DNA from 2 places in the Nonomuraea sp. NPDC049714 genome. Region 1 is predicted to be linked to the other one. Evidence: riboswitches for the same ligand, from Rfam matches in the RefSeq annotation. Region 1 holds a riboswitch; the other holds the start of a gene.
The links. A riboswitch is a leader RNA that binds a small molecule or an ion and turns the genes downstream of it on or off. The one in region 1 is predicted to bind glycine.
Positions count from the first base shown of each region.

Region 2: it holds a riboswitch for glycine, as region 1 does, so the genes downstream of both, gcvP (aminomethyl-transferring glycine dehydrogenase) here and gcvT (glycine cleavage system aminomethyltransferase GcvT) in region 1, are expected to answer to the same signal.

Region 1 is NZ_JBITLM010000008.1:190,556-205,869, reverse strand. Features, by position in the region: gene ACIBQX_RS29635 (L-serine ammonia-lyase) at 1-796, opposite strand, end outside; gene gcvH (glycine cleavage system protein GcvH) at 848-1,237, opposite strand; gene gcvT (glycine cleavage system aminomethyltransferase GcvT) at 1,234-2,319, opposite strand; glycine riboswitch at 2,454-2,551, opposite strand; gene ACIBQX_RS29620 (hypothetical protein) at 2,659-3,525, shown strand; gene ACIBQX_RS29615 (gamma-glutamyl-gamma-aminobutyrate hydrolase family protein) at 3,552-4,241, opposite strand; gene ACIBQX_RS29610 (3-oxoacyl-ACP reductase) at 4,252-5,016, opposite strand; gene ACIBQX_RS29605 (aldehyde dehydrogenase family protein) at 5,113-6,456, opposite strand; gene ACIBQX_RS29600 (glutamine synthetase family protein) at 6,462-7,832, opposite strand; gene ACIBQX_RS29595 (FadR/GntR family transcriptional regulator) at 7,943-8,647, shown strand; gene ACIBQX_RS29590 (hypothetical protein) at 8,741-9,502, shown strand; gene ACIBQX_RS29585 (hypothetical protein) at 9,509-11,581, opposite strand; gene ACIBQX_RS29580 (ABC transporter substrate-binding protein) at 11,578-12,870, opposite strand; gene ACIBQX_RS29575 (carbohydrate ABC transporter permease) at 12,934-13,797, opposite strand; gene ACIBQX_RS29570 (carbohydrate ABC transporter permease) at 13,787-14,740, opposite strand; gene ACIBQX_RS29565 (LacI family DNA-binding transcriptional regulator) at 15,042-15,314, shown strand, end outside.
Region 2 is NZ_JBITLM010000001.1:307,653-322,966, reverse strand. Features, by position in the region: gene ACIBQX_RS01660 (phosphoribosylanthranilate isomerase) at 10-606, shown strand; gene ACIBQX_RS01655 (GNAT family N-acetyltransferase) at 616-1,383, shown strand; gene ACIBQX_RS01650 (CDP-alcohol phosphatidyltransferase family protein) at 1,798-2,379, shown strand; gene ACIBQX_RS01645 (sugar phosphate nucleotidyltransferase) at 2,383-4,887, shown strand; gene ACIBQX_RS01640 (FHA domain-containing protein) at 5,151-5,663, shown strand; gene ACIBQX_RS01635 (MerR family transcriptional regulator) at 5,687-6,313, shown strand; gene ACIBQX_RS01630 (bifunctional nuclease family protein) at 6,420-6,890, shown strand; gene ACIBQX_RS01625 (MerR family transcriptional regulator) at 7,039-7,659, shown strand; glycine riboswitch at 7,678-7,769, shown strand; gene gcvP (aminomethyl-transferring glycine dehydrogenase) at 7,930-10,767, shown strand; gene ACIBQX_RS01615 (VOC family protein) at 10,862-11,284, opposite strand; gene ACIBQX_RS01610 (tetratricopeptide repeat protein) at 11,540-12,574, shown strand; gene ACIBQX_RS01605 (hypothetical protein) at 12,723-12,905, shown strand; gene ACIBQX_RS01600 (hypothetical protein) at 12,973-13,317, opposite strand; gene ACIBQX_RS01595 (alpha/beta family hydrolase) at 13,401-13,994, shown strand; gene ACIBQX_RS01590 (DUF5999 family protein) at 14,229-14,426, opposite strand; gene ACIBQX_RS01585 (TetR/AcrR family transcriptional regulator C-terminal domain-containing protein) at 14,624-15,184, opposite strand; gene ACIBQX_RS01580 (hypothetical protein) at 15,299-15,314, shown strand, end outside.

The sequences.
Region 1 (15,314 bases):
CCATCGCCTGCAGCGGGTCCTTCTCGGCGCTCTCGCTCTGCAGGCGCCGGTGCAGGGGGTTGGCCCGGCGCTTGACCTTGAGGCCGCCGGGCAGGACACCCTCCTTGGCGATGCCCCGCCGGACGCACTCCGACATGACCTGCCACAGGTTCAGGATCTCGGCGCGGATCTGGGCCTCGGTGCGGCCGAACGCCTTCTCGTTCTCCAGCATGAGGGCGGAGATCGACAGGCCGGTGGCGGAGCAGTGCTTGAGGAGCTCTTCGGCGGTGGTGAAGGGGTAGGGCAGGACGGTGTCGTCCGGTTTGATGCGGTCGGCGCCGGTGGCCTGCTCGTCGACGACGAAGCCGCCGCCGACGGAGAAGTAGACCTTCTCGCGCAGGGTCTCGCCGTCGCCGGAGCGGGCGGTGAAGCGCATGCCGTTCGGGTGCTCGGGCAGTGAGATCTTGCGTTCGAAGATCAGGTCCTGGCCGACGACGAACGGGATCTCGTGGGTGCCGTACAGCTTGACGGTGCCGGACTCGCGCATGGCGGCCAGCCGCTCGTCGATGGTGTCGACGTCCACCAGCTCGGGCTTCTCGCCGGACAGGCCCAGCAGGACGGCCTTGTCGCTGCCGTGGCCCTTGCCGGTCAGGCCGAGTGAGCCGTACAGGATCACTTCGACGCGCGTCGTACGGTCGAGCAGCCCGTCGGCGTGCAGCCCGCGCGCGAACTTGTGGGCGGCGGCCATCGGGCCGCCGGTGTGGGAGCTCGACGGGCCGATGCCGATCTTGAACAGGTCGAAGACGCTGATCGCCATTGATGCGCCTTTCAGCAAGGCCGGGGCCCGGTGCGGGCCCCGGCGGCCGGATCAGGAATCGCCAGAGGTGAGTGCGGCGTACTCCTCGGCGGACAGCAGGTCCTCCGCGTTGCCCTCCACGCGCACGCGGAACATCCAGCCCTCGCCGTAAGGGTCGCTGTTGGCCAGCGACGGGTCCTCCACGAGGGTCTGGTTGACCTCCACCACCTCGCCGCCGACGGGGGTGAAGATCTCGCTCACCGACTTGGTCGACTCCACCTCGCCGATGGAGTCGCCCGCCTCGATGGTGGAGCCGACCTCGGGGAGCTGCACGTAGACGACGTCACCCAGGGCTTCGGCGGCGAAAGCCGTGATCCCGATGGTCGCGATGAGGCCGTCCTCGAGACCGGCCACCCACTCGTGCTCCTTGGTGTAGCTCAGGTCCTCAGGGATGTTGCTCACTTGTTCCTCCTGTAAAAGGGCAGCTCGACCCGGTCCACGGGCTCCTGGCTGCCCCGGATGTCCACGGCCAGACCTTCATTGACCCCGGTGTCGACGTAGGCCAGCGCGATGGGCTTGCCCAGGGTCTGGGATGGCGCACCACTGGTGACCTCGCCGACGACGGCACCGTCCTTGGTGACCGGGTAACCATGGCGCGGCACCCGGCGGCCTCGCGCGACCAGGCCGACGAGACGGCGCCGTGGCGGGATGTCCTTGACCGCCTCCAGCGCCGACCTGCCGACGAAGTCGCCCGGCTTGTCGAATTTCACCACTCTGCCCAGCCCCGCGTCGAACGGGGTGAGCGAGACGCCGAGCTCGTTGCCGTACAGCGGCATGCCGGCCTCCAGCCTGAGCGTGTCGCGGCTGGACAGCCCCGCGGGCCTGAGGTCGTACGGCTCGCCCGCTGCCGTCAGCGCGTGCCAGAGCGGCACGGCGTCCTGGTTGGCGATGAAGAGCTCGAAGCCGTCCTCGCCGGTGTAGCCGGTGCGGGCGATGAGCGCCTGCCGCCCGTCGACCAGCCCCGGCAGCCCGGTGTAGTACTTGAGCCCGGTCAGGTCGGCGTCCGTGAGCGTGGCGAGGATCTCCTGCGCGCGCGGACCCTGCACGGCGATCAGTGAGTACTGGTCCGAGCGATCCTCAACCACCACGTCGTACGATTTGGCGCGGGTTTTCAGCTCATTGCCGACCATTTCATAGTTCGAGGCGTTGGCCACGACCATGAACTCCTCGTCCCCGAGCCGGTAGACGATGAGGTCGTCCAGCACCCCGCCCCGCTCGTTCACGATCATGGTGTAGCGGGCCCGGCCGGGCGCCATCGCCGACAGGTGACCCACCAGCGCGAAGTCCAGCGCTTCACCCGCCTGCGGCCCGGTCAGGAAGATCTCGCCCATGTGCGAGAGATCGAACAACCCGGCCGCGTGGCGGACCGCGTTGTGCTCCGCGGACTCGCTGCCGTAACGCAACGGCATGAGCCATCCGGCGAAGTCGGTCAGCGTGGCGCCGAGAGCCTCGTGTACGTCTCTCAACGGTGTGAGTCGGGACATGTGTCGCACCTCAGGACAGGGACGGATGCACGGATCATCCTCCCCCTCTGTCGTCGTTGCCTGAGAGCTTCGCCCGGGGATTTGCCGGACTTTCACCTTCGGCGAGGCCACCAGGCCTGCTTTCCAGAGGACACCTCGTCCGTACGGTCCTTTTCCTTGAGAGGTTCGCGGGGAGGGCTTGCTCCTTCAGGGGCCCCGACCGGCTGTCAGGACGCTCTCCCGTACGGTTTCGACGGTGATGTCGGCAAGCCTAGTGGCGTCACGGGCCTGTTGTCGCGCCCGGATGCCACGGGACCGGATGACCGTGAACCCGTCCGCGTGGCCTCGCGTCGAAGGTGTATGAGATGGAATGCGGCAATTGTCGCTCTGGCCATGGCGCTGACCGCCTGCGCCGCCGAGCCCGCCGCGAGGTCGACGGCCGGTGGGACACCGACGGCCGGTGGGACATCAGGGCCGGATACGCGCTACACGGCGTCCCTTACCGTGCTGGAAGGCCAGGGGCACGGGCCGCAGTTGTGCGAGATGGTCGCCACCTCCAACCCGCCGCAGTGCGGCGGGCCCGACGTGGTGGGGTGGGATTGGGACACCGTGCCGCACGAGTCGCTGTCCGGGGTCCGGTGGGGGTGGTACGCGGTCGTGGGGACCTGGGACGGGAGCCGCCTGACGCTCACCGAGCCGCCCCGCGAACCCACGGCTCGGGATGGTGTGCCGCCCGCGTCGCGGGACGATCTGAAGAGCCCGTGCCCCGAGCCGGAGGGCGGGTGGCGCGCGGTCGAGCCGGACAGGACGACACAGAAGGCGATGGAGCGGGCGGTCGAGCGGGCCTCGGAGGTGAAGGCGTTCGCGGGCGCTTGGATAGATAGCCACTTCCCCGGCTCGCACTTCCCCACCGACTTCGACGAGCCCATGAACGTGGTGCTCAACCTCCGCTTCACCGGCGACCCCCAGAGCCGTGAGGCGTGGATCAGGGAGGTCTGGGGCGGCCCCCTCTGCCTGAGCCGGGCCGAGCGCGACCTGGGCGAGCTGACCGCGATCCAGGCTCGGGTGGCGAGCGAGAAGGGCGTGATCAGTACGTCGACCGGCGAGGCGCGGGGCGTGGTGAGAGTGCGGCTCTGGCTGGCCACCGACGAGCTGCGCGAGCGTCTGGACCGGGAGCATGGCAAGGGCGCCGTCCAGGTCGAGAGCGTGCTGTGGCCGGTCGGCTGACCGTACGAGGCGCCCACCGGTTGAGATCAGCAGGCGGCTATCAGGGCTTCGAAGAGGGCGCAGTCGGTGGCGGCTTCCGGGTGCCACTGGACGGCGACGGTGAAGGGGTGGGTGTCCAGTTCCACCGCCTCGATCGTGCCGTCGTCGGCTGTGGCGGTGGCCGTCAGGGGTGGGGCCAGGTGGTCGGCGGCCTGGTGGTGGTAGTGCGGCACGGTCACGGGGCCGTCGCCCAGGGCCTTGGCGACCCGGCTGCCGGGGGTGGGCCGGATGGGGAGGTGGCCGAACTCGCCGGGGGCGGGGGAGTGGGCGGTGTGCCCGACGACGTCCGGGAGGTGCTGGTGGAGGGTGCCGCCGAGGGCGACGTTCAGGACCTGGAGTCCGCGGCAGACGCCCAGGTAGGGGAGACCGGCGTCGAGGGCCGCGGTCATGAGCGCAAACTCCGCCTCATCCCGAAATTTCCGGACATAGCCGGTCTGGTCATGCGGCTGTTCCCCGTACCTGCCGGGGTCGATGTCGCCCCCGCCGGCCAGGATCAGCCCGTCCAGCCGCCCCACCAGTGCCGCCGGCTCGCCCGCCGGCGGCAGCACCACGGGCTGACCGCCCGCCCGCACCACCTGCTCCACATAGGTGTACGGCAGCAGCGCGACGGTCATCTCCCAGACCGTGAACCGCGCCGGCTCGACGTACGACGTGATGCCGATCAACGGCCGCTTCATCATCTTCCCCTTACAACGGTGTCACGTACGCGCCGGAGATCCCCCCGTCCACCAGGAACTCCGACGCCGTGATGAACGAGGCGTCGTCGCTGGCCAGGAAGGCCACCGCGGCCGCGATCTCCGACGCCTCGGCGAACCGGCCGACCGGCACGTGCACCAGCCGCCGCTGGGCCCGCTCGGGGTCCTTGGCGAACAACTCCCGCAGCAGCGGCGTGTTGACCGGCCCCGGGCACAGGGCGTTGACCCGGATGCCCTCGCGGGCGAACTGGACGCCGAGCTCCCTGGACATGGCCAGGACCCCGCCCTTGGAAGCGGTGTAGGAGATCTGCGAGGTGGCCGAGCCCATGACCGCGACGAACGAGGCGGTGTTGATGATGGAGCCCTTGCCCTGCCGCCGCATGTGGCCGATGGCGTGCTTGCAGCACAGGTAGACGCTGGTGAGGTTGACCTCCTGGACGCGCCGCCAGGCGTCGAGGCCGGTCTCCAGGATCGAGTCGTCGTCCGGCGGGGAGATGCCCGCGTTGTTGAAGGCGATGTCCAGGCTGCCGTAGGTGTCGAGCGCGGTGGCGTACATCCGCTCGACGTCGTCCTCGCTGGTCACGTCCGCCCTGACGAACAGCCCGCCGACCTCGGTCGCCGCCTTGGACCCGGTCTCCTCGTCGATGTCCACGCAGACGACCTTCGCGCCTTCCTGCGCGAAGCGGCGCGCGGTGGCCAGGCCGATGCCGCTGCCCGCGCCGGTGATGACGGCGACACGGTCCTGCAAACGCTGCATAGCTCCACTCCCTGTCTGATGGGTCGTCCACCGCTCCTCATTCGCCTCGCGAAGTGCCTCGTTCCCCGGCCCTTCACGCCGCTCACTGCGTCGGGTTCAGTCCCATGAGATGAACACGTTCTTGGTCTCGGTAAAGGCCGCCAGGGCGTCCGGGCCGAGTTCTCTGCCGAGTCCGGACTGCTTGAAGCCGCCGAACGGGGTCCAGTAGCGGACGGAGGAGTTGGAGTTGACCGACAGGGCGCCGGCCTCGACGGCTCTGGCCACCCGCAGGGCCCGGCCGACGTCGCGGGTCCAGATGGAGCCGCTCAGGCCGTACGGGGTGTCGTTGGCGATGCGCACCGCCTCTGCCTCGTCGGCGAACGGCACCACCGACACGACCGGGCCGAAGATCTCCTCGGTGAACGCCCGGTCGGTGACCGCCGAGGTCAGCACCGTCGGCGGGAACCAGTAGCCCTTGCCCTGCGGGCAGGCCCCTTGCAGGTACGGCGCGTCGTCGACGAAGCCGCGCACCCGATCCAGGTGCTCGGCGCTGATCAGGGGGCCCATCTCGGTGTCCGGGTCGAGGGGGTCGCCGACCCGGATGTCACGCACCGCCTCCGACAGCCGCTGGAGGAACTCGTCGTAGGCCCCGGCCTGCACGAGGATGCGGGAGCGGGCGCAGCAGTCCTGCCCGGAGTTGTCGAAGACGGCGTACGGCGCGGCCTTCGCCGCCTTCTCCAGGTCCGAGTCCGCGAAGACGATGTTCGCCGACTTGCCGCCGAGTTCGAGGGTGATCCGCTTGACCTGGGCCCCGGCCTTGGCCGCGATCTGCTTGCCCACCTCGGTCGACCCGGTGAACACGATCTTCGCGACGTCCGGATGCTCGACCAGCCGGGCTCCCGCGACCTCCCCTGCCCCGGGCAGCACCTGGAGCACCCCCTCGGGGAGGCCCGCCGCCAGGGCCAGCTCGGCCAGCCTCAGCGCGGTCAGCGGAGTCCACTCGGCGGGCTTGACGATCACCGTGTTGCCCGCCGCGAGCGCCGGCGCGACGCCCCACGACATGATCAGCATCGGGAAGTTCCACGGCACGATGACGCCCACCACGCCCAGCGGCTCCTGGAACGTCACGTCCACGCCGCCCGGCACCGGGATCTGCAGGCCGTGGTTGCGCTCCGGCGCCCCGGCGTAGAAGTGCAGGACGTCGCGTACGGCGCCCGCCTCCCAGCGGGCGTTGCCGATGGGGTGACCGGCGTTGGTCACCTCCAGCCTGGCCAGCTCCTCGCCGTGCGCGTCCACCAGGTCCGCGAAGGCGCGCAGCAGCCGCGCCCGTTGCCCCGGCGCCACGTCCCGCCAGGCAGCCTGGGCCTTCCTGGCACGCTCCACCGCCCGGTCGACCTCGGCGGCGTCGGCGAGCTCGACGTCGGCGACGACCTCTTCCGTCGCCGGATTGATGATCTTCATACGGCTCACATCCGCTCGAAGCCGCGGAACAGCTCCCAGTCCGTCACGGCAGCGTCGAAGGCCTGCAACTCGATCCTGGCGTTGTTGGCGTAGTGGGTCACGACCTCGTCGCCGAAGGACTCGCGGGCCAGCTTGGACCCCTCGAACAGCGCCAGCGCGTCGCGCAGGGTGTGCGGCACGGTCTCGGCGTCCGTGGCGTAGGCGTTGCCCGCGAACGCCTCCTCCAGCGGCAGCTCGGCGTCGATGCCGTGGAGCCCGGCCGCGATCAGGGCGGCCACCGCGAGGTAGGGGTTCACATCACCGCCGGGCACCCGGTTCTCCACCCGCAGCGATGGGCCGTGGCCGACCAGGCGCAGCGAGCAGGTGCGGTTGTCCACCCCCCACTTGACGGCCGTGGGCGCGAAGCTGCCGGGCACGAAGCGCTTGTAGGAGTTGATGTTGGGCGCGTACATCAGGGTGAGCTCGCGCATGCAGGCGAGCTGCCCGGCGATGAACCGGGCGCCCAGCTCGGACAGCCCGTGCGGCCCGTCGCCCGCCATGACGAGCTCGCCGTCCGCGCCGCGCAGCGAGATGTGGACGTGGCAGGAGTTGCCCTCGCGCTCGTTCGGCTTGGCCATGAAGGTGATCGACTTGCCCTCCTGGGCCGCGATCTCCTTGGCGCCGTTCTTGTAGATCGAGTGGTTGTCGCAGGTCCTGAGCGCCTCGTCGTAGCGGAAGGCGATCTCGTGCTGGCCCAGGTTGCACTCGCCCTTGGCGGACTCGACGTAGAGTCCCGCGCCCTCCATGTCGCGCCTGATCCGGCGCAGGAAGGGCTCGATGCGGGCCGTGCCCAGCAGGGAGTAGTCGACGTTGTAGAGGTTGGCGGGCGACATATCGCGATAACCGCGTTTCCACGCCTCTTCGTAGGTGTCCTCGTAGACCACGAACTCCAGCTCGGTGCCGACGTACGCGCGCAGTCCGCGCTCCTCCAGCCGGGCGAGCTGCCTGCGCAGGATCTGCCGCGGCGAGGCCACCACCTCGGCGCCGTCCTCCCAGGCCAGGTCGGCCATCAGCAGCGCGGTGCCCTCCTGCCAGGGCACGCGCCGCAGGGTCGACAGGTCCGGCCGCATCACGAAGTCCCCGTACCCGCGATCCCAGGACGACATCGCGTAGCCGCCGACCGTGTTCATCTCCACGTCCACCGCGAGCAGGTAGTTGCACCCCTCGGAGCCGTGGTGCAGCACCTCCTCCAGGAAGTAGCGGGCCGACAGCCGCTTGCCCTGCAGCCTGCCCTGCATGTCGGCGAGGGCGAGCAGCACGGTGTCGATCCGTCCCCGTGCCACCTCGTCCCGCAGCTCGTCGACGGTGAGGAAACCGGCGCCCGGTCGATCACTCACGTGGGTCGCTCCCATCTGGCCCGTTGATTGGGCTAGTCTCAGACCATTGATGTGCATGCTGGGATCGCTTGTCAAGACCCGAGGACACGTTGGACGAGTCGACGCGTTTGATGACGGTGTTGCGGCCGGTGCGGGCGGGCAACGCCTTCGAGGAGACCGTCGAACGGCTGCTCCAGGCGATCAAACTCGGCCTGGTCGCGCCGGGCGCGAAACTCCCCGCGGAGCGCGAGCTCGCCGTCCGGCTCGGCATCAGCAGGGTGACCCTGCGCGAGGCGATCCGCGCCCTGCAGGACGCGGGCTATCTCGATGTACGGCGCGGCCGCTACGGCGGGGCCTTCGTCACCTACGTGCCGCCCGTCCCCGGCGCGACCGATCTGCGCCAGGTCGTCGCCGACATGGGCGCGGCCGACCTGGCGGACGCCCTCACCTTCCGGATGGCCGTGGAGTGCGGAGCCGCGCAGGTGCTGGCCGCCACCGAGCTCACCGCCGAGCAGCGCGCCACCCTGCATCGCCGGCTGACCGACCTGGACGAGGCGTCCCTGGCCGACTACCGACGCCTCGACACCGCCTTCCACCTGTCCATCGCCGAGCTCACCGGCTCCTCCCTGCTGGCGGCGGCCTGCGCCGACGCACGGCTGCGGGTCAGCGACCTGCTCGACGCGATCCCCATGCTCCAGGTCAACCTCGACCACTCCGCCGCCCAGCATCGCGCCATGGTGGCGGCCATCCTCGCCGGTGACCCCGACGCCGCCCGCCGTGCGGTCGCCGAGCACCTGGAGGGCACCGCCGCGCTTCTGCGCGCGTTCCTGTCCTGAAAGCTTTGCCCGAACACGATGAGGACAGCGAGACCAGGACGGCGAGATGGGGACAAGCAGTCCGAGCGGGCTCGTAGAGTCGATGTCAAGGTCATGGAAAATTGGTTCGAGCACAGCATCATCGCCACAGGACGGCTGCCGCTGTTCTGTTTCTTCGCCGCGCTCATCGTGGCCTTCATGGCCACCCGCATCAACGTGCGGCTGATCAGGGCGAAGGTCGGCTGGTTCCGCAACGTCAACGTGGGTGAGATGCACATCCACCACGTGGTGTTCGGCGTCGTGCTCATGCTGGTCGGCGGCGTCGCCGGGCTGATCGTCTCCGGCGCCTCGCAGGAGGGCTACGCGGTCGCCGCGTCGGTCTTCGGCGTCGGGTCGGCGCTCGTGCTGGACGAGTTCGCGCTCATCCTGCACCTGCACGACGTCTACTGGGAGGAAGAGGGCCGCACCTCCGTCGACGCGGTGTTCATCGCCGTCGCCGTCACCGGGCTGCTGCTCGTCGGGCTGCGCCCGCTCACCTGGGACTACGGCACCCCCGTGAGCCCGGCCGCGCTGGTCGTGGCCAACCTCGCGCTGGCCGTCATCACGCTGCTCAAGGGCAAGATCTGGACCGGGCTGGTCGGCCTGTTCGTGCCCGTCCTGCTGCTCGTGGGCGCGGTGCGGCTGGCCAGGCCCGGCTCCCCGTGGGCGTACTGGTTCTTCGCCGACCGCTCGCCGCGCAAGATGGCCACGGCCATCCACCGGGAGGACCGGTGGCGGCGGCCGGTCATCCGAGCCAAGATCGCCTTCCAGGAGTTCCTGTCCGGCCGCCACGACCTGCCCTCCACCCGGCGTGCCCGGCTGAGGCGCGACACCTAGGGCCACTCAGGGCAGCGGCAGCAGCCCTTCGTGGCGGACCGTCCACGAGCCGTCCGTCGGGAAGCCGGGCGCCGGCCCGCTGCCGTCCCAACCGGCGGCCATCAGGGCGACCGCCGCCAGGAGCCCGCCGTTGCCGGGCAGGTAGACGGGCAGCGACGCCGTCTGCCTGTTGTGCCCGTTGGGCAGGTAGGTGTTCTTGGCGGTGGGCATCAGCAGGGCCGCCAGCGCGGTCTCCGGCTCGCCCAGCCGGGTCGCCGTCATCGCGATGGCCGGGTAGTCCCAGCCCCACGTCGTCTCCCACGGCCAGGTCGCCATCACGTGCCGCAGCGTCGCGCGCATCGTCTCCGGTTCGATCAGGTCGGTGGGAGGGACGACGCCCAGCGCGTACAGCATGGACGGATGGTCGTCCGGCACGGTGTACGGCGGGGCGTCCATCGCGGCGTAGACCCCGTCGCGGACCAGCGGCCTGGACAGGCCGGCGGCCACCTCCGACCAGGACGGCTCGGGTTCGAGCCCGAGCAGCCGCCGCCACTCCTGGGCGACCTCCAGCGCCCACGCCCAGTAGGCCAGCTCGAACGTCGGGTTCGCCGCGTTCGCCCGGACCTCGGCGTACGACTCCTGCGCCGGCACCAGCGGCGGCCCGAGCGTGTGACCGCCGGGCCCCTTGACCGGGAAGGCCGCCATGAAGGCGGCGGTGTCCATGACGATGCCCGCGTACCGGGTCAGCGCCTCGCGGGAGCCGGTCGAGCGGCGTACCAGCTCGGCCAGGAAGATCGGGTGCGGCTGCTGCCACACCAGGAACGGCCCGATCGGGCTCGGGCTCTCCCGGCCGTCGGGCGCGACCTGCTTGGGCCAGCGCGCGCCCGGCAGTCCCTGCCGCGCCGCGGTCTCACGGGCCCGTCCCAGGATGGCGTCGTACCAGCCGAGGCTGCGTTCGAGCAGCTCGGCGCGCCCCCACAGCGGGAAGTGCGCGCCGTGCCACCAGTGCATCTCCAGGTGGAAGCGGCCCCGCCAGCTGTTGGTCATCAGGCCGGTCTCCTGCGGCGGGGTGGAGCCCGCGCAGTGGATCGCCGTGAGGTACTGCGACAGCACGACGCGGCGCTCCAGCTCCGGTGCGCGCTCGTCCTGGCTGCCGGACAGGTCCAGCGCGCCGCCGGTGCTCCAGAAGCGCGCCCAGTGCCGCTCGGACGCCTCCAGCACGCGCTCGTACGCGGGCAGGTCGGCGGGCGGCTCGGGCCCGAAGGCCACCACCAGCTCGACGACCGGCTGACGCGAGGTGATCAGGAACTCGTGCGGCCCTTCCGCGCGCACCTGCGCGCCGTCCGGCAGCACGACCGCCACGCCGTACCGCGTGTCGTCGAGCACCCGCTCGACGGCGAATCCGCCGGGCGTCTCCCGCAGCGCCGACGTGTGGGCTTCCGGCCGCGACCAGTCCGCCGCGTTGCCCCACGCCTGCGACCCGTAGGGAAAGGCCAGGCGTACGGCCAGCCCCTCGGTGAGCAGCCGGGACGCCACCCGCACGGCCAGGATGTCGCGCTCCGGATGGCAGGCGGTGGTGACCTGGACCGGGGTGCCCCCCAGCCGGTGCTCGCCGGTGATGACCCCGGTCCACAGGTCCAGCCGCTGGCGGGCGTCGCTCACGTCGGCGGGCTCCAGCGGCGCCTCGCCCGGCCGGGCCAGGCCGATCCTGGCCAGGTCCAGCCGGTGCGGGTTGTTGCGCAGCCACGCCTCCGCGGCCGAGGCGGGGTTCTCGCCCGTGCCGCTCAGGTCGCCGCGCATGTCCACGTACGGGACCGGTCCCCGGGGGGTGTCGTACGTGGTCATGGTGTCCGCCAGGTCGTACGAGCCGGGGACGCTGTGCCAGCCCCATGAGGACAGTGTGCCCAGCAGCGTTCCCGGCCCGTTCCCGGTGCGGTCCTCGACCGGGTAGGAGTCCGGGAAGGTCTGCAACCCGGTGACGTCGACGGTGAAGCAGAACTCGCCGTTGCCCACGGACAGCGGCGACTCCGCCACGATCTCCGTCACCTCGACCGCGTGCCGGCCGACGAGCGCACGCCTGTCGATCCCGGTGCCCGTCACTGCTGGATCGCCGTCCCCACCTGCTTGATGAAGTCGGCTGCTGCCTCAGCCGGCTTCGAGCGGTCGAACAGCACCTCCGCGTTGATCCGGTCAAGGATGTCCGGCGTGTCCGTGGAGCCTGTCGGGCCGATCACCAGCGCCGGGCCGGCCTTCGGGGTCACCTCGTCGATGAACTTCGCCTGAACGACCTCGTCCTCACTGAGTGAGCTCTCGATGGCCTTGCGGACGTCGGAGTTCGCCGAGATGCCGCGGTCGGCGAGGATGATCTTCCCTGCCTCGGGGCTGTTGACCAGGAAGTCCACGAGCTTGGCGGCCTCCTGCGGGTGCTCGCTCTTGGCGTTGACGGTGTAGAGCTGGGAGGCCTGCAGCCACATGCCGGGCTGTGTGGCACCGCTCTCGCCCGGCACCCGCATGAGCTCCAGCGGGTGCCCGGACGCCTTGCGCAGGGCGGTGAGCTGGTTGCTCCACTCGAACTGCATCCCGGCCAGGCCACGGCCGATCAGTGACTGCTCGGGCGCGGGCTGGGTGATGAGCTCGGCGGTCTGCGAGGCCGGCGGGGTGGCCCCGGCGTCACGCAGTTCGAGGGTCATGTTCCACCAGTCGACGAGGGTCTTCTCGCTGATGCCCACCTTGCCGTCGGCCGTGTAGAGGGCCTCGCCCCGCTGCCGCGAGAAGATGTCCAGCATGTCGGTCTTGGTGGGGTCGGCCAGGCCGAAGGTGCCCTTCGGGGACTTCTCCGCGATCTCCTTGGCGATCCGCTTGAAGTCGTCCCACGTCCAGGTCTCGTCGTCCGGCAGCGGCACGCCGGCCGCCTTGAACACCTCGGGGTCGACCACGAGGGCCACCGTGTTGACGCCGGTCGGGACGCCGTACTGGACGTTGTTGAACTTGCCGTTGTCCAGTGCGGCGGCGCCGATCTTGTCCGTTTTCAGCACGCCGCTGACCGTGGACAGGTCGAGCAGCGCGCCGCGGTCACCGTACTCGCGCGGGTAGGCGCCGCCGAGGGTGATGACGTCGGGGGCGCCGCCCGCCGCGACCTCGGTGGCCAGGCGGTCGAAGTAGGAGTTGAAGTCGGTGAACGAGCCCTTGATCTTGATCTTCGGGTTCTGCTTCTGGAAGGCGTCGATGACCTTCTGCGTGGCGGCGGCCCGGTCGTTGTTGCCCCACCAGCTGAACTTCAGCTCGATGGTGCCGTCCGCGCTCTCGCTCGCGCCGCCGCAGCCGGCGGTCGCTAAGAGCGCGGTGGTGAGGCAGAGCGCCGCCAGGCGGCGGGATGTGGACATTCTCATGGGTCTCTCTCCCGATGGTTTAAAACGATTTAATGGACCGTACGTGAAACTCTGCTGGGGCGTTTACTTGAATCCCGTGGTCGACAGGCCCTGCGTCAGGTAGCGCTGGCCGGCCAGGAAGAAACCGAAGATCGGCACCAGACCCACGATCGACATCGCGAAGAGCTGACCCCACGCCGTCTCGCCCTGACCGTCCATGAAGGAGCGCAGTGCGACCGGCATGGTCCACAGGTCCGGATCGGTGAGGAAGATGAGCTGGCTGAAGAAGTCGTTCCAGGTCCAGATGAACGTGAACAGCGCCGAGGTGGCGAGTGCCGGCACCGACAGCGGCATGATGATCCGCCAGTAGATCCGGATGTGCCCGCACCCGTCGAGGCGGGCGGCCTCGTCGAGTTCCCGGGGCAGGCCCCGGATGAACTGCACCATCAAGAAGATGAAGAACGCGTCATGGGCCAGGAACTTCGGCACGATGAGCGGCAGGTTGGTGTTGATCCAGTCAAGCTGGGAGAACAGCACGTACTGCGGGACGATCAGCACATGGATCGGCAGCATCAGCGTCGCCAGCATCGCGGCGAAGAAGAAGTTCCTGCCCCGGAACTTCATCCGGGCGAAGGCGTAGGCGGCGAGCGAGCACGAGAGCAGGTTGCCGATGACCGCGAAGATCGCGATCACCGCCGAGTTCCACAGGTAGTAGTGGAAGGGGTGGCTCAGCGCCGTCCAGCCCCGGAAGTAGTTGCTGAAGTCCAGCTCGGTGGGCCAGATCGACGGGTCGCGAAAGATGATCTCGTTGGGCTTGATCGAGCTCGACACCATCCACAGCAGCGGATAGAGCATGACCACGCCGCAGATGATCAGCAGCGCGTGCTTCGACAGCCGCCGCGTCCGGCTGCCCTCGCCTTGCCGCGCGCCTCTCACGTCAGTTGCCATAGAACACCCACCGCTTGGCCAGAAGGAAGTTGAGCCCGGTCAGCGCGGCGATGATGAGCAGCAGTGTCCATGCCATCGCGGAGGCGTAGCCCATGTCGAAGGAGCCGAAGCCGCGCTGGTAGAGATAGAGCGTGTAGAGCAGGGTCGCGTCGGATGGACCGCCCTGCCCGCCGCTGACCACGAACGCCTGGGTGAAGCTCTGGAACGCGCCGATCATCTGCAGCACGAGGTTGAAGAAGATGATCGGGGTCAGCAGCGGCATCGTGATGTGGAAGAACCTCGCCACCGTGCCGGCCCCGTCGACCTGCGCCGCCTCGTAGTAGGAGACCGGGATCTGCCGCAGGCCCGCAAGGAAGATCACCATCGGCGCGCCGAAGGTCCAGGCGTTCAGCACCACCAGCGTGCCCAGGGCGTAGTCCGGGTGGGCCACCCAGCTCACGCCCTCGATGCCGGCCATGGCCAGGAACTGGTTGATCAGTCCTTCCTTGCCGAAGATCTGCCGCCACAGGATCGCGATGGAGACGCTGCCCGCCAGCAGCGAAGGCAGATAGTAGACCGACCGGTAGAAGCTCAGGCCGCGCACGCCCCGGTTGAGCAGGAGCGCCAGTGCCAGGGCCAGGATCAGCTGGATGGGCACCGACACGAACACGTAGAGGAACGTCACCCCCAGCGACTTGTGCAGCCGGGGATCCTCCAGCATCTGCTGGTAATTCGCCAGGCCCAGCCATTCCGGCGGCTTGAGCAGCGTGTATTCGGTGAACGAGAGATAGAGCGAGGCCAGGATCGGTCCAATGGTGAAGACCACCATGCCGATGAACCACGGCGTCAGGAAGAGATAACCGATCCGGTCCTCGCGAGGACCTCTCGGAGCCAGGAAGCGCCGCAAACGGTTGTTTTGCTGTAACGGCGACGCAGGTGCGAGTGCACCCGTTTGTTCGCTCATCTATCACCCTTCGCCAGGTCGCGCAGGGGGAAATGCGCGGGTGGGAGTGGGCGGGCCGGCTTGCAACCCGGCCCGCGAGTAACCAGTTTCTAACAGAGCCGTCATTGGCTGTCAACGATCGGTGAACACTGCCTTGAGCTGGACAAACATCGGATGGAAGTTTTTTGCGAGGGGGTACGGCAACCGGTTGCAATCGCGTGCGGAAACCGGTATCTTGCGGCGGTGCCCGGTTCGGGCGCGCCGGTCCTGACCCGACGATTTAATGCATGCAGTGAAGCTTGAGCATGCGGGGAGAGCGGACATGAGCGCGCGTGATCACAGCAGGGACGAGCCGGAGCAGCCCGTCCGACCCCCCGGCAAGCGCGGGCCCCGGCCCTGCGGCACGGCGACCATCAGCCGCGTCGCCGAGGCCGCCGGCGTCTCGCGGGCGACCGTCTCCCGGGTCATGAACGGCTCACCCACCGTCGACCCGGAGCTCGCCGCACGGGTGCGGGCCGCCGCCAAGAAGCTCGAGTACGAGCCGAGCCTGGTCGCCCGCAGCCTCGCGCTCGGCCGCACCAGCACCATCGCGCTC
Region 2 (15,314 bases), on a different contig from region 1:
GTCGAGGCTGTGTACGTGAAGATCTGCGGGCTGAGCGAGCCCGAGCACGTGGCCGCCGCCGTCGAGGCGGGCGCCGACGCCATCGGGTTCGTGCTGACGGCGAGCCCCCGCAAGGTGAGCCCGGAGCGCGCGGCCGAGCTGGCGGCCCTGGTCCCCGACCGCGTGCTGACCGTCGGCGTCTTCCGCGGCGAGGAGCCCGCCACCGTGCGGGCCGCCGCCCTCACCGCCGGGGTGCGCGGCATTCAGCTGCACGGCAAGCACCCGCACGGCGACTTCACCGCGCTCAAGGACCTCGGCCGGACCCTCGTCAGAGCCGTCGACGCGAGCGCCGACCTGCGCTGCGGCGCCTTCGACGAGAGCCTGCTGATCGTCGACGCGCCGCGCCCCGGCTCGGGGGAGCCCTGGGACTGGGCGGCGGTGCGCGGCCGCCCCACCGGCCGATGGCTGCTGGCGGGCGGCCTCGACCCGGACAACGTGACCGAGGCCGTCGCCGCGGCCGGTCCGTGGGGGGTCGACGTGTCCAGCGGGGTCGAGACCGCGCCGGGGGTCAAGGACCCCGCCCTCATCGCCCGCTTCCTCAAGGCGGCCCGCGATGCCGCCGCCTGATACGCGCTCATGTCACGGCGGCTCATGGTGTCGCCTGAGCTGACGCGAGCGCTCGCTTTCCAGTGGGGGTTCGCCCGCCGCAGGGCGCCCAGGGCCGTGGACGTGCCCGGAGGCTTCGCCGTGTTCGACGACCGCTACCCGGGCTCCCACGACGACAACAAGCTCATCCTCTGGGACGCCGGCGATCCCGCCACGGTGCTGCGGACGGCCGACGAGGTCCTGGCCGGGTGCGCGCACCGTCTCGTCCACGTGGACGACGACGAGCTCGGCGCGGCCCTGACGCCCGCGTTCACCGCGGCCGGCTACCAGCCCGCCGTCAACCTCGTCATGGCCTTCCGCGGCGACCCGCCCGTGGGCGAGCCCGCGGCCGAGCACCTCGACCTGGAGACGCTGCTGCCCGTACTGCGCCGGCACTGGCGCGAGAGCCTGCCGGACGCCCCGGACCGGACGGTCGAGCAGCTCGCCCGCCGGGTCGAGACCCGGCTGCGCGGCGCCGACCTGGTCGGCTTCCGCGGCGTGCGCGCCCCTGGCGGTGAGCTCGCCGCCAGAGCCGACCTGTACGTGCACGACGGTGTCGCCCAGATCGAGGACGTCTACACCGCTCCCCGCCACCGGGGCCAGGGCCATGCCCGCGCGCTCCTGAGATCGCTGCTGGCGGAGGCGGCGGGTGCGGAGCTGGTCTTCCTGGTCGCCGATGCCGCCGACTGGCCCAGGGAGTTCTACGCCCGGCACGGATTCGCCGACCTCGGCCGCACCCACTCCTTCCTCCGGACCTGAGCCGCCCCCACCTGCTTCTTCCTTCGGACATCAGCTACGTGCTCCCCCCTCCTGGCCTGAATGGTCTGATCGGGAGGGGGACGTGAAAGTTCCGCTCGGGGCGTGGGCGTACCGGAAAGGGGCGGGCCCGGTGGCTCGGGGCGGGCGTGGGTGTACCTGAGAAGGTTCGGTCGGGGAGGGCCGGTGGGTCGGTGGCGGGCGGGCATGAAGGGTCCCTTCGGTGAGGGGGAGGACCTGATGGGCTCCGGTAGGGGGAGGGGTGGGGCCGGCGGGCCGGGGTCGGGGAGGGTGGGGGCGGAAGGCGGGGTCGCGGGGATCGCCTTTCTGGGAGGCCGGGAGTGCTGATCGTGGGGTGGTCGGATCGGGCGGATACAGGGCCGCTGCGCTGGAAGTTCACGCAGTAGGGTCTGCTGCGTGACTGAAACTTCCGCCGAGGACCGAATCTGGACGGTTCCGAACCTGCTGAGCTTCCTGCGACTCCTCGGCGTACCCGTGTTCCTCTGGCTGGTTCTGGGCCCGAGGGCGGACGGGTGGGCCATCGCCGTGCTGGCGGTCGCCGGGTTCACCGACTGGCTCGACGGCAAGATCGCCAGGGCGTTCAATCAGGTCAGCAAGCTCGGGCGGATCATCGATCCGGCGGCGGACAAGCTCTACGTGTTCGCCACGATCGCGGCGCTGCTGGTGCGGGAGGTCATCCCGTGGTGGCTGGCGGCGATCATCCTGGGCCGGGAACTCTTCGTCGCGTGTTTCATCCCCGTACTTCGCAAACACGGATATAGGGCGCTTCAGGTGCATTTCCTGGGCAAGGCCGCCATGTTCAACCTCATGTACGCCTTCCCCCTGCTCTTCCTTGCCTCCCACTCGGGGTGGTATGCCGATATAGCGCGCATTGTCGGGTGGGCTTTCGCGCTCTGGGGAACAGGCCTGTACTGGTGGGCGGGTGCGCTGTACGTGATACAGGTGCGCCGGCTCACCGCCGCGACCACGAAGGAGTGACCGGTGAAGGCGGTCGTCATGGCGGGCGGTGAGGGCACTCGGCTGCGTCCGATGACGGCCAACCAGCCCAAACCCCTGCTCCCCGTGGTCAACCGTCCGATCATGGAGCACGTCCTGCGCCTGCTCAAGCGGCACGGGATCACCGAGACCGTGGTGACCGTCCAGTTCCTGGCCGCGCTGGTGCGCAACTACTTCGGCGACGGCGACGAGCTGGGCATGCGCCTGGAGTACGCCACCGAGGACATCCCGCTGGGCACGGCGGGCAGCGTGAAGAACGCCGCCGCCCGCCTGCACGACGCCCCCTTCCTGGTCATCTCAGGCGACGCTCTGACGGATATCGATTTATCGGACATGATCCGGTTCCATCAGGAAAATTCGGCTCTTGTCACCATTGGTCTGAAGCGGGTTCCCAACCCGCTCGAATTCGGCATCATCATCGTCGACGAACTCGGCCGGGTGCAGCGCTTCCTGGAGAAGCCCACCTGGGGCCAGGTCTTCTCCGACACCGTCAACACCGGCATCTACATCATGGAGCCGGAGGTGCTGGACGAGGTGGCCGCCGGAGAGTCCGTCGACTGGGCCTCCGACGTCTTCCCCGCCCTCCTCGAACGCGGGGCCCCCATCTACGGCTACGTCGCCGACGGCTACTGGGAGGACGTCGGCACCCACGAGAGCTACCGCAAGGCCCAGGCCGACGCCCTGTCCGGCCAGGTCAGGCTGGACATCGGCGGCTTCGAGCTGTCACCCGGCGTCTGGGTGGCCGGGTCGGCCTCCGTCGAGCCGGACGCGGTGCTCAAGGGCCCGCTGTTCATCGGCGAGTACGCCAAGGTCGAGGGCGGCGCCGAGCTGCGCGAATACACCGTCCTGGGCAACAACGCCGTGGTCCGCGAGGGCGCCTTCCTGCACCGCGCGATCGTCCACAGCAACGTCTACCTCGGCCCCGGCACCCACCTGCGCGGTTGTGTGATCGGCAAGAGCACCGACGTGATGCGCGGCGCCCGTATCGAGGAGAACGCCGTCATCGGCGACGAATGCGTCATCGAGGCGGAGGCGTACGTCTCCAGCGGCGTGCGGGTCTACCCGTTCAAGACCATCGAGGCGGGCGCCGTCGTCAACACCAGCGTCATCTGGGAGTCGCGCGGCCAGCGCAGCCTGTTCGGCAGGCGGGGCGTCAGCGGACTGGTCAACGTGGAGATCACCCCCGAGCTGTGCGTACGGCTGGCCAGCGCCTACGCCACCACCCTGAAGAAGGGCGAGCGCGTCGTCACCTCCCGTGACGCCTCCCTGGCCGCCAGGGCGCTGAAGCGGGCCGTGATCAGCGCGCTCACCGCCAGCGCCATCAACGTGCTCGACCTGGAGGCCGCGCCGCTGCCGGTGGCCCGCTTCCACTCCTCGCGGGGGACGGCCGCGGGCGGCATCGCGCTGCGCACGACCGCCGGGGACCCGCAGAGCGTCGACATCGTCATCATGGACGACCGGGGCGCTGACCTGTCGCCGGCCGCCCAGCGCAAGCTGGAACGCGTCTTCTCGCGCCAGGAGTTCCGGCGCGCCTTCCCCGGCGAGATCGCCGAGCTCACCTACCCGTCCAGAGCCGTCGAGGACTACACCCACGAGCTGCTGCGCCGGGTGGACATGACCGGCGTCAGGGACATGAAGGTCGTGGTGGACTGCGCGGGCGGCACCTCCTCGCTGGTGCTGCCCAGGCTGCTCGGCCGGGTGGGCATCGAGGTGCTCACCGTCAACGCCGTCCTGGACGACCTGTCGCCCACGGAGACGCTCGCCGAGCGCCGCCGCGACCTGCAGCGGCTGTCGGAGCTGGTCAGCTCCTCACGCGCGGCCTTCGGCGTCCGCTTCGACCCGGTCGGCGAGCGGGTGGCGCTGGTGGACGAGATGGGGCAGTTCATCAGCGAGGAACGCGCCCTGCTCGTGGTGCTCGACCTGGTGGCCGCCGAGCGCCGGGCCGGCCGGGTGGCGCTGCCGATCACCACCACCAGGGTCGCCGAGCAGGTCTGCCGCTTCCACGGCGTGCAGGTGCAGTGGACCTCCACGGCGGTCGACGCCCTCACCTCCGCCGCCGCCGGACCGGGCATGATCTTCGCCGGTGACGGCAGGGGCGGCTTCGTGGTGCCCGAGTTCAGCCCCGCGCTCGACGGTCCCGCCGCGTTCATGCGCCTGCTGGGGCTGGTCGCCCGCACCCGGCTCTCGCTCAGTCAGATCGACGCCAGGATCCCCGAGGCGAAGCTGCTCAAGCGGGCGATCCCGACGCAGTGGAAGGCCAAGGGCGCGGTGATGCGCTCGGTCATCGAGGCGGCCGAGTCCGCCCCCGAGGGCTACCACATCGACACCACCGACGGGGTCCGGGTGGTGGGGGAGGACGGCAGCTGGGTGCTCATCCTGCCCGCCGCGACCGAGCCCGTCACCGACCTGTGGGCCGAGGCCTCCGACGTCGACACCGCCCAGCTCCTGCTGGAGCGGTGGGCCACCGTGGTCGAGCAGGCCGCCATGTGACCGCCCGGGACCGCGCCACGACCTCGGGGCGACGGTGATTTGTCGTATGGGGTGCAAGATCGTAATGTTAGAAGGCGCGGCGGCATGGACCTTCAGGCAGGGGCGGCGGTAACTTTGTCAGCGTCCGAACCTGTCGTCCAGCGCCCCGCCTTGACCTTTGCCGCTGATCAGCGTAAGTTGCGGCATTCGCAAACTTGAGAGCGAAGCGAGGCGCGCCCCGAGCACCGTTGCCGCGTCTTCGCGGTAGGAGGCCGAGCCGATCGATGCCGAGCGTCTACTGCACGCAGTGCGGGCACGCCAACCCCGAGGATGCCCGTTTCTGTTCTCGCTGTGGGTCACCGTTGACCAGACCGGAGGTCTCAGGGGACACCACTTCGACGATCTCCGTCGCGGGAATCGAGGCGTACGAGGCAGAGACCGGTGACATGCTGCTGGCCGAACGGGCGCTGGTCGAACAGCTCCCGCCGGGCGCGGCGTTGCTGACCGTGACCAGGGGGCCCAACCAGGGCAGCCGTTTCCGGCTCGACAAGGACCTCACCACCACCGGGCGCCATCCGGAGAGTGACATCTTCCTCGACGACATCACCGTCTCCCGCCGGCACGTCGAGTTCTACCGCCAGCGCGGCGGCCTGTTCTCCGTGCGTGACGTGGGCAGCCTCAACGGCACCTACGTCAACAGGGAGCGCATCGAGGAGGTCCCGCTGCACTCCGGCGACGAGGTGCAGATCGGAAAGTTCCGGCTGCTGTTCCTGATGCGGACACCCGCCGGCACATGACCTCGCAGGCGGCACGCTCGCACATGAGCATCGGGGAGGTGCTCGCCCTTCTGCAGGGCGAGTTCCCCGATGTCACCGTCTCCAAGATCCGTTTCTTGGAGGGGGAGGGGCTCATCGAGCCGGAGCGCACCCCGTCGGGCTTTCGCAAGTTCACCCACCTGCACGTCCAGCAGCTCCGCTACATCCTCACCGAGCAACGGGACCATTACCTGCCGCTGAGGGTGATCAAGGACAAGATGGCGGAGAGCTTCGCCCGCCCCCGCGCCGTGCAGGACAAGCAGGAGGTGCGCCTCAGCCGTGCCGAGCTGCTGGAGGCGGCCGGGCTCGACGAGGAGACGCTCACCGAGCTGGAGGACTACGGCCTGCTCGCGCCCAAGGCCAGGCGTTATGACGAGGACGCGCTCAAGGTGGCGCGCAGCGTCGGCGCGCTGGCCCGCTTCGGGCTGCACGCCCGCCACCTGCGGGCGGTCAAGGCGGCGGCCGAACGGGAGGCCGGTCTGGTCGAGCAGACCGTGGCGCCGATCCTGAAACGGCGGGCGCCAGGCGCGATCGGCGAGGCCGACGAGACGGCCAGGGAGCTGTCCACGCTCCTGCTCGACCTGCACGAGGCCCTGCTGCGTACGGGCGTGCGGAGCGTTCTCGGGCGATGAGCGGCCCGAGGGACATTCAGGGCCCCCCGGGTGTTACGTTGAATTGCAGAAGCGGACCAGCAATGAGCTGTGCCGGGTCGCCGGCCAGTCGAATATGGAGCAGCCCGTGTTGCAGATGGAGGTCGTGGGTGTTCGCGTAGAAATGCCCACAAATCAGCCGATCGTCTTGCTCAAGGAGGCACACGGGGAACGGTTCCTGCCCATCTGGATCGGCATGACCGAAGCGACGGCCATCGCCCTGGCCCAGGCGGAGGAGCCGCCGCCCAGGCCGCTCACGCACGACCTGTTCCGGGACGTGCTGAGCGCCCTCGGCGTGGGCCTGCGTGCCGTCAACATCGTCGCCCTCCGTGACGGGATCTTCTTCGCCGACCTGGTGTTCTCCAACGGCGTGGAGGTGAGCGCCAGGCCGTCCGACTCCATCGCGCTGGCGCTGCGCACCGGGGCACGCATCTTCGCCAGTGAGGAGGTCGTCCAAGAGGCCGGAGTGATCATCCCCGACGACCAGGAGGACGAGGTGGAGAAGTTCAGGGAGTTCCTTGACACGATCTCTCCCGAAGACTTTGGCAGGGCGGGGTAGGTATTTCAGTGCATTTACGCTTCACGACGCGCCGAGCCGGATCGTTGACTGAGCATGGTCACGGTCCTACGGTGCAAGTGAAACCCGTGGCCGCCTTTTTACGAACCCCCAGATCAGGCCGCGGGATGAGAGAAAGCCGGAGGTCCGCGTGGCGGTCAGCAGCGGCGAGGGAAAGACGGCCGGCCAGGAAGATCCGGTACGGCGTGAGAGCGCGCGGCAGCGTGCCGGAGAGCAGGGCCTGCTCTTCGACGAGCAGCCCGCGACGGTGCCGGACGACATCGGATACCGTGGCCCGACGGCGTGCGCGGCAGCCGGCATCACCTACAGGCAGCTGGACTACTGGGCGCGCACCGGCCTGGTCGAGCCCACGATAAGAGCAGCGCAAGGTTCGGGTTCCCAACGGCTCTACTGTTTCCGCGACATCCTGGTGCTCAAGGTCGTCAAGCGACTGCTCGACACCGGGGTCTCCCTCCAGCAGATCCGCACGGCCGTACAGCATCTGCGTGATCGCGGGGTGGCCGACCTCGCGCAGATCACGCTGATGAGCGACGGTGTGAGCGTTTACGAATGCACCTCGGCGGACGAGGTGATAGACCTTCTCCAGGGTGGTCAGGGCGTGTTCGGCATCGCGCTCGGCCGGGTCTGGCGCGAGGTCGAGGGATCCCTCGCGGAGCTGCCGGGGGAACGGGCGGCGGTCGCGGACACCGTCCCGGCCGACCATCCCGCTGACGAACTGGCCCAACGGCGACGGGCGCGCCGAATTGGGTAGTAATCTAGGACATGTCGACGACCCCGTGCGGGAGAGTCCCCGGCTGGACCGGGGCGCCGAAGGAGCAACCTCCCCGGAATCTCTCAGGCAACCGGTACCGCTCGGGTGAGGCAACTCTGGAAAGCAGGCGCGCTCGCCAGGCGCGCTTCACCGACGGTGCAAGCCCCGCGGGGTGAAGCTCTCAGGTCGCGTAGACAGCGGTGACAGAGGGGGAGACCTGGCATACGCCCGCGCTCTGCGCCGGTCTCCATCGCCTCGGGAGGCATCTCCATGACCGACCTGTCACCACCGCCGTTCTCCGCCCGGCACATCGGGCCGTCGCAGAGCCAGCAGCAGCGCATGCTCGAGGCCGTGGGCTTCGAGTCCGTGGCGGATCTGGTGGCCGTGGCCGTCCCCGAGGCGATCAGGAGCAAGGACCGCCTCAAGCTGCCCGCCGCCGCGACCGAGGCCGAGGCCATCGCCGAGCTGCGGGCCCTGGCTGACCGCAACCAGGTGCTCACCTCCATGATCGGCCTGGGCTACCACGACACCGTCACGCCCGCGGTGATCCGCCGCAACCTGCTGGAGAACCCGGGCTGGTACACCGCCTACACGCCGTACCAGCCGGAGATCTCGCAGGGCCGCCTGGAGGCGCTGCTCAACTTCCAGACCGTGGTGTCCGACCTCACCGCCCTGCCCGTGGCGGGCGCGTCCCTGCTGGACGAGAGCACCGCCGCGGCCGAGGCCATGACGCTGGCCCGGCGGACCGGCAAGAGCAAGAGCGACGTGTTCGTGATCGACGCCGACACGCTGCCCCAGACGAAGGCGGTGCTGGCCACCCGCGCCGAGCCGCTCGGCATCACGCTCGTGGAGAGCGACCTGGCGGGCGGGCTGCCGGCGTGCTTCGGCGTGCTCGTGCAGTATCCGGGCGCCTCCGGCCGGCTGCGTGACTTCCGTGACGTCGCCGAGCGGGCGCACGCCGCCGGCGCGCTCGTCGTGGCCGCCGCCGACCTGCTCGCGCTCACACTGGTCGCCGCCCCCGGCGAGCTCGGCGCCGACATCGCCATCGGCTCCTCGCAGCGGTTCGGCGTGCCGTTCGGCTTCGGCGGCCCGCACGCCGCCTACATGTCCGTACGTGAGGGCCTGCAGCGGCAGATGCCCGGGCGCCTCGTGGGCGTGTCCGTGGACGTCGACGGCGACCCCGCCTACCGGCTGGCCCTGCAGACCCGCGAGCAGCACATCCGCCGCGAGAAGGCCACCAGCAACATCTGCACCGCCCAGGTCCTGCTGGCCGTGATCGCCGGCATGTACGCCGTCTACCACGGGCCCGAAGGGCTGCGCCGGATCGCCGCCCGCGTGCACCGGCACGCCGTGGTCCTGGCCGACGGCCTGCGACAGGGCGGCGTCGAGGTCGTACACCAGGAGTTCTTCGACACCGTGCTGGCCCGTGTGCCCGGCCGCGCGGCCGGGATCGTCGCCGCAGCCGCCGAGCGGGGCGTCAACCTCTGGCAGGCCGACGCCGACCACGTCTCCGTCGCCTGCGACGAGAAGACCGGCGCCGCCGAGGTCGCCAAGGTGTGGGCCGCGTTCGGCGTCGAGCGCGACGGCGTCACCCTCGACGACCCGCGGGTGCACGACGTGGTGCCCGCCTCGCTGGTGCGCGAGTCCGGCTACCTGACCCACCCGGTCTTCCACGACCACCACTCCGAGACCGCGATGCTGCGCTACCTGCGCAGGCTCCAGGACAGGGACATCGCGCTCGACCGTTCCATGATCCCGCTCGGCTCCTGCACGATGAAGCTGAACGCGACCACCGAGATGGAGCCCATCACCTGGCCCGAGTTCGCCGCCATCCACCCCTACGCCCCCGAGGCGCAGGCGGCCGGCTACGTCGACCTCATCGAGACGCTGGAAGGCTGGCTGGCCGAGGTCACCGGCTACGACGCCGTCTCCATCCAGCCGAACGCCGGCTCCCAGGGCGAGTTCGCCGGGCTGCTCGCCATCCGCGCCTACCACCGCGAGCGCGGCGAAGGCGAGCGCGACGTCTGCCTCATCCCCTCCTCGGCGCACGGCACCAACGCGGCCAGCGCCGTCATGGCGGGCATGCGGGTCGTGGTCGTGGCCTGCGACACCGGCGGCAACGTGGACCTGGCCGACCTCGACGCCAAGATCGACAAGCACCGCGACCGGCTCGCCGCCATCATGATCACCTACCCCTCCACGCACGGGGTCTACGAGGAGACCATCACCGAGATCTGCGCCAAGGTGCACGGCGCCGGCGGCCAGGTGTACGTCGACGGGGCCAACCTCAACGCGCTCGTCGGCCTGGCCAAGCCGGGCGAGTTCGGCGCCGACGTGTCCCACCTGAACCTGCACAAGACGTTCTGCATCCCGCACGGCGGCGGCGGCCCCGGCGTCGGGCCCGTCGCGGTCCGCGCGCACCTCGCCGCCTACCTGCCGGGCCACCCGCTGCGGGACGGCACCCCCGTCGGTCCCGTCTCGGCCGCCCCGTACGGCTCCGCCGGGATCCTGCCGATCTCCTGGGCGTACATCAGGATGATGGGCGCCGACGGCCTCACCGCGGCCACCGAGCAGGCCATCCTGTCGGCCAACTACCTCGCGCGCCGCCTGGCTCCGCACTACCCGGTCCTGTACACCGGGCGGGGCGGGCTCGTCGCCCACGAGTGCATCATCGACCTGCGGCAGATCACCAAGGAGACCGGCGTCACCGTCGACGACGTGGCCAAGCGGCTCATCGACTACGGCTTCCACGCGCCGACCATGTCGTTCCCGGTCGCGGGCACGCTCATGATCGAGCCTACGGAGAGCGAGGACCTGGCCGAACTGGACCGGTTCGCCGACGCGATGATCGCCATCCGCGGCGAGATCGCCAAGGTGGGCTCCGGCGACTACGACAAGACGGACAACCCCCTGCGGAACGCCCCGCACACCGCCGAGGCGCTCACCGCCGACGAGTGGCCCCACCCGTACACCCGCACCGAGGCGGCCTACCCGGTGCCCTCGCTGCGCGACGACAAGTACTGGGTGCCGGTGCGCCGCATCGACCAGGCGTACGGGGACCGCAACCTGGTCTGCTCCTGCCCGCCGCTGGAGGCGTACGAGGACTGACCCGGGCCCCCACCCGGGCCGCACCACGGCCCTACCCTGATCCCACCCCGATCCCATCCCGGCCCGCCACCCGGCGGGCCGGGGGCGTCCGACGTCAGCGACCCGAGGGCCGCGCTCGGAGCCCTTCGGGACCGCGACGGCGGCCTTCCACGCAGAACCGGTTGCCCTCGGGATCGGCGAGCACCACGAACGCGGGGACTTCCGGCCGCGGGTTCTCGGGATGGCGAGACCGGTCGACACGTCGCGCACCCAGGGCGGCCGGCCGGTCGGCCTCATCGTCGAGATCGCGATCCTCCGCGCTGAGGTCGAGATGTGTCCGGGGGAAATCCTCGGCGCGAGTCTCGCTCACGTCCATCGCGGGCGCGAGGCCGGCCCTGCCGGGCGGGGGCTCCAGGACGATCCAGTCATCGCCCTCGAACCGTGGCGGCCGCCGCACGTATCCGAGCGCCCGGCGCCAGAACTCCCCGGCCCGGACATCGTCCGTGACGCCCAACGAGATCTGCCCGATCGTGGTCATCCGCCGAAGCCACAAGCCGTCGTCCCGCGACCACGATCATGCCGCGTCATCCCGGACCTGGCCCTTATCCCGCCGCTCGCGCCCTCGGGGTGCCCGCTCCAGCGCCGGCCGGACGGGGGCGCATGTTGGTGTCGAGCCGCCGCGAACTGCCTGAATCAGCTGAAATGTGCACCTGCCATGCCTACGGTCGCAAGTGAGCAGACATGATCGCCAGAAGTCGTTAGGCTCGGTGCGATCGTCGCCGAAGGAGCTCTCTTGACGTCCTCAGAGCTGGAGACCCCGCCGCTGGACATCGCCCGCCGCCTGGCCGAGGACGGTGATCTCGATGGTGCGGCCGCCATACTCGCGGAGCTCGCCTCCACCCCCGGCGGCCCCGACGTGGCCCAGGCCGCCGTCGGCCTCGCCGTGGTCCTCGACCAGCGTGGCGACGTCGACGGAGCCCGTGCCGCCGCCAGGGCCGCGCTCGCGACCGGGCACCCCGAGTTCGCCGCCCAGGCCGCCTGCCACCTGGCCCAGGGGTTCGAACGCGAGGGCCGCTACGGGCAGGCGAGGGGCGCCTGGCAGGCGGTGCTGGGGGTCGGCACCCCGGCCTACGTCCCGCTCGCCCACCTCGCGCTCGCCAGGCTCGCCGTGGAGACCGGAGAGTACGACGAGGCGGAAACCGAGCTCCGCGCCGCCATCGACACCGGCCACGCGCCCCCGACCGGCCAAGGCGCCGCCGACAACGCACCCGCGACCGGCGGTCGCCACGTCCCCGATGACGCGCAGGCGCGTGCGGGCGGGGCGATGGGCACCGCGAACGGCGGGCGAAACGGCGCCCCCGGCCACGCCGACGGCACGGGCGCGGCAGAGGACGCGCGTGGGCCCGGCCACGCGGCGGGAGACACAGGCGCGTACGGCCACGCGGCGGGGGGTGCGGGTGGGCATGGGGGTGCGGATGTGCGGGTGCACGCGAGCCAGCAGCTTGCCGACCTGCTCATGGAGCGTGGCGAGCCGGGGGAGGCGGCGGAGGTGCTGCTCGACGCCCTGGAGGACGCCTCGGGTGACGACGCGGCCCGGCTGCGCGTGCAGCTCGGCATCGCACACCTGGAGCTGGCCTGCGCCGAGTTCGCCGGTGCCGTGGAGGACGGCGGCGAGGGCCAGACCACCGCCCTCGCGATCGAGCTGCTGGCCCGCACGCTCCCCCTGCGGGGACGCGCCGACGATGCCGACCATGTGTGGGCGTACGGCCTAAATCATGACGATGAGACGCTCGCGTCCGAGGTGCGCCTGCGCTACGACCGTGACTGACCGCGCGCGGCGACCTGCCAGCGATCGGAGGGCAGGCTCCAAGGCGCGCGTGACCTGGTCGTGCGCCCCTCGCCGTCTCGTCGTACAACGCTGTACCGGGGGCTGAAGGGGAGATCGGCGGAGCTGGTCGTGGTGGAGTGGCGGGACGGTGGCCGGTGTCCGGGTCGACGCGGACCCGGAGGCCGGGCTGGACAGCCTGCGGCTGGACGAGATCATGCCGCATGAGCATGGCTGCGGCCACGAGTCGGTGTTTCTCACCGGCACGGTGCGGGTGGTCTGCTCCGACCTTGAGGCGATCTGGGAACCGGCCCGTCCCGGAAACGCGGGCTGAGGCACGGCTGCTCCTCCGGCCCGCACCGGCCGCGCGCCTACGCCGTGTGCGCGGCTTGGCCGCCGGGTCAGGGGCGGCGCATGATGACCACCGCGGACGCCACGTTGATCACCACGATGGCCATCCAGGCCGCCAGGAGTCCCACCAGGCCGACGCTGCTGGCAATGGCCGTGAGCGGGATGCCGATCCCCATCGAGCCCAAGGCGATGGGGATCATGGCCGAGCCACTGGCGCGCTGCTTGGGGGACCGCACGCCGCGCAGGTGGAGCTCGGCGTCGACCCGGGCGGCGATGGTGGCGTCCAGGCGCTCGACCAGCGAGTCGACCAGAGCGGGCTCGTACTCGGGACCGAGGTCGCGACGGGCGTCCAGCGTCGCCTGCAGGTCCTCGCGCAAGGGTCTCGTGTCTCGCATAGGGGTAATCCTGCATCCCCGAAGGGCGCGCCGTCATCACACCTGAGAGCGATGTCGAACTCATCCCCAGGTACGGTGCTGCCATGGAGATCATGACCCCTCGGGGCCCTGCGCTGGTCGAGGTCGACGAGGTGGAGCGGGCCCGGATGCTGCTGGTGCTGACGCACGGGTCGGCCGGGGGAGTGGACGCGCCCGATCTCCTGGCGGTGCGCGACGCGGCGCTCGGCGTGGGGGCGAGCGTGGCCAGGGTGACGCAGGCGTTCCGGGTGGCCGGCGCGCGAGCGCCGGGGACGCCGGCCCGGCAGGACGAGGCGTGGCAGGTCGTGCTGGGCGAGCTGCGTACGCGGTGGCCCGAGGTGCCGTTGGTGCAGGGCGGTCGGAGCAACGGCGCGCGGGTGGCCTGCCGGACCGCCAAGGCGGTGGGGGCGGCCTCGGTGGTGGCGCTCGCCTTCCCGCTGCATCCGCCGGGCAGGCCGGAACGGTCCAGGGCCGACGAGCTGCGCGGGGCCGGGGTGGACGTGCTGGTGGTCAGCGGGGACAGGGACCCGTTCGGGCTCCCGGATCCGGCGGACGCGACGCGGATGGTGGTGCTGCCGGGGGAGGGCCATGACCTGAAGAAGAACCCGGCCCGCGTGGGCGAGGTGGTGGCCGAGTGGCTCGAACGCCACTGGAGCTGACGGCCGGCGATCCAGCGGGACGGCGGGCGCCTGTTTCAGGAGACCGCCCGGTGGAGGGGATGCTGGTCCCGCAACCTGCTGGAGGTTGCGGGGTCGCCGCCTGGGCCGGTCGGCTGTGCTGCGGCCCTTCGGTCGCTGGGTCCGTCCTGGCGGTCGAGGCTTCGCCGTCCCGCCGACTTCACGGGCGGGACGTGGGTGACCGGCCCGCGTTCGCTGCGGGCGGCCGGGTGTGGGTCAGGCCGCGCCGACCAAGGGGTCGGGGCGGTGCGGGGCGATGGCGGTGCCGCCGGGCAGAAGCTCCCCGGTGTCCTCGAACAGGACTACGCCGTTGCACAGCAGGCTCCACCCCTGTTCGGGGTGGCAGGCCAGGGTGCGTGCGGCCTCGCGGTCGGGCGCCTCGGCAGACGGACAGACCGGGTCGTGCGGGCACATCGGCGTGCCTCCGATATCTCGTGGGTGCTCCCGGAAGAGGGGTGGGAGCGCTCGGGTTTTCGTTTGCAGCAAGTGTGCGTTGTGTGTCACACGTTCCGACATAGCCCGTTAGGACTGTTAGAGGAGGATGCCCCGATCGTGTGACCTTCGACACAGCGTGCCTTATGCAGGATAACGGGCCAAGCTCGACACGCACACTAGATTTGGAGCCCTCGGAGCAAAGCTTCGAGTCCGCGCTCGAAGTCCGCGTCGGCCCGTTCGTCGCGCCGGGTCCACTCGTCCACCTCAGGGTCGGCCCATCCCGACTGCTGGACCTCGACGGCGACGCTGCCGAAGACGAACGCCCGCAGCGACCGTACGGCGTCGGCCGCGTCCGGCAGGCCACCGTCGGTGAGCTGTTCGACCTGCTCGCCGATGGCCAGGGCGGTGCCGCCCTTCGGCGGCTTGGTGAGGGCGAGCGCGAGCACGCCGGGGTGGTCGCGCAGCACCTCGCGGCTGGCCCGGCACCAGGCCCTGGCGGTCTCCTGCCAGGTGGCCGCCTGCTCCACGCGGACGGCGGTGACGTGCTCGGCCAGCGCGTCCATCAGCGCCTCCTTGCCCCGGGGCAGGTGGTGGTAGATGGCCATGGCCTCCACCTCCAGGGCGTCGCCCAGCCTGCGCATCGTGAGCCTGCGCAGGCCCTGGCTGTCGGCGATGTGCAGCGCGGCCTCGATGATGCGCTCGCGGGACAGGGGGACGGGCGGTCGCTTGGCGGGCATGCAAAAGATCTTACTATGTAAAGGCGTCGGGCGCGTGGATCCGGTTACTGGGCGTGGCGCGTCACCGCGTACCCTGGTCGCTGGTAAGAGCCGACAGTTCGAAGGGCAGAGTCGATGGCGTTTTTCCGTC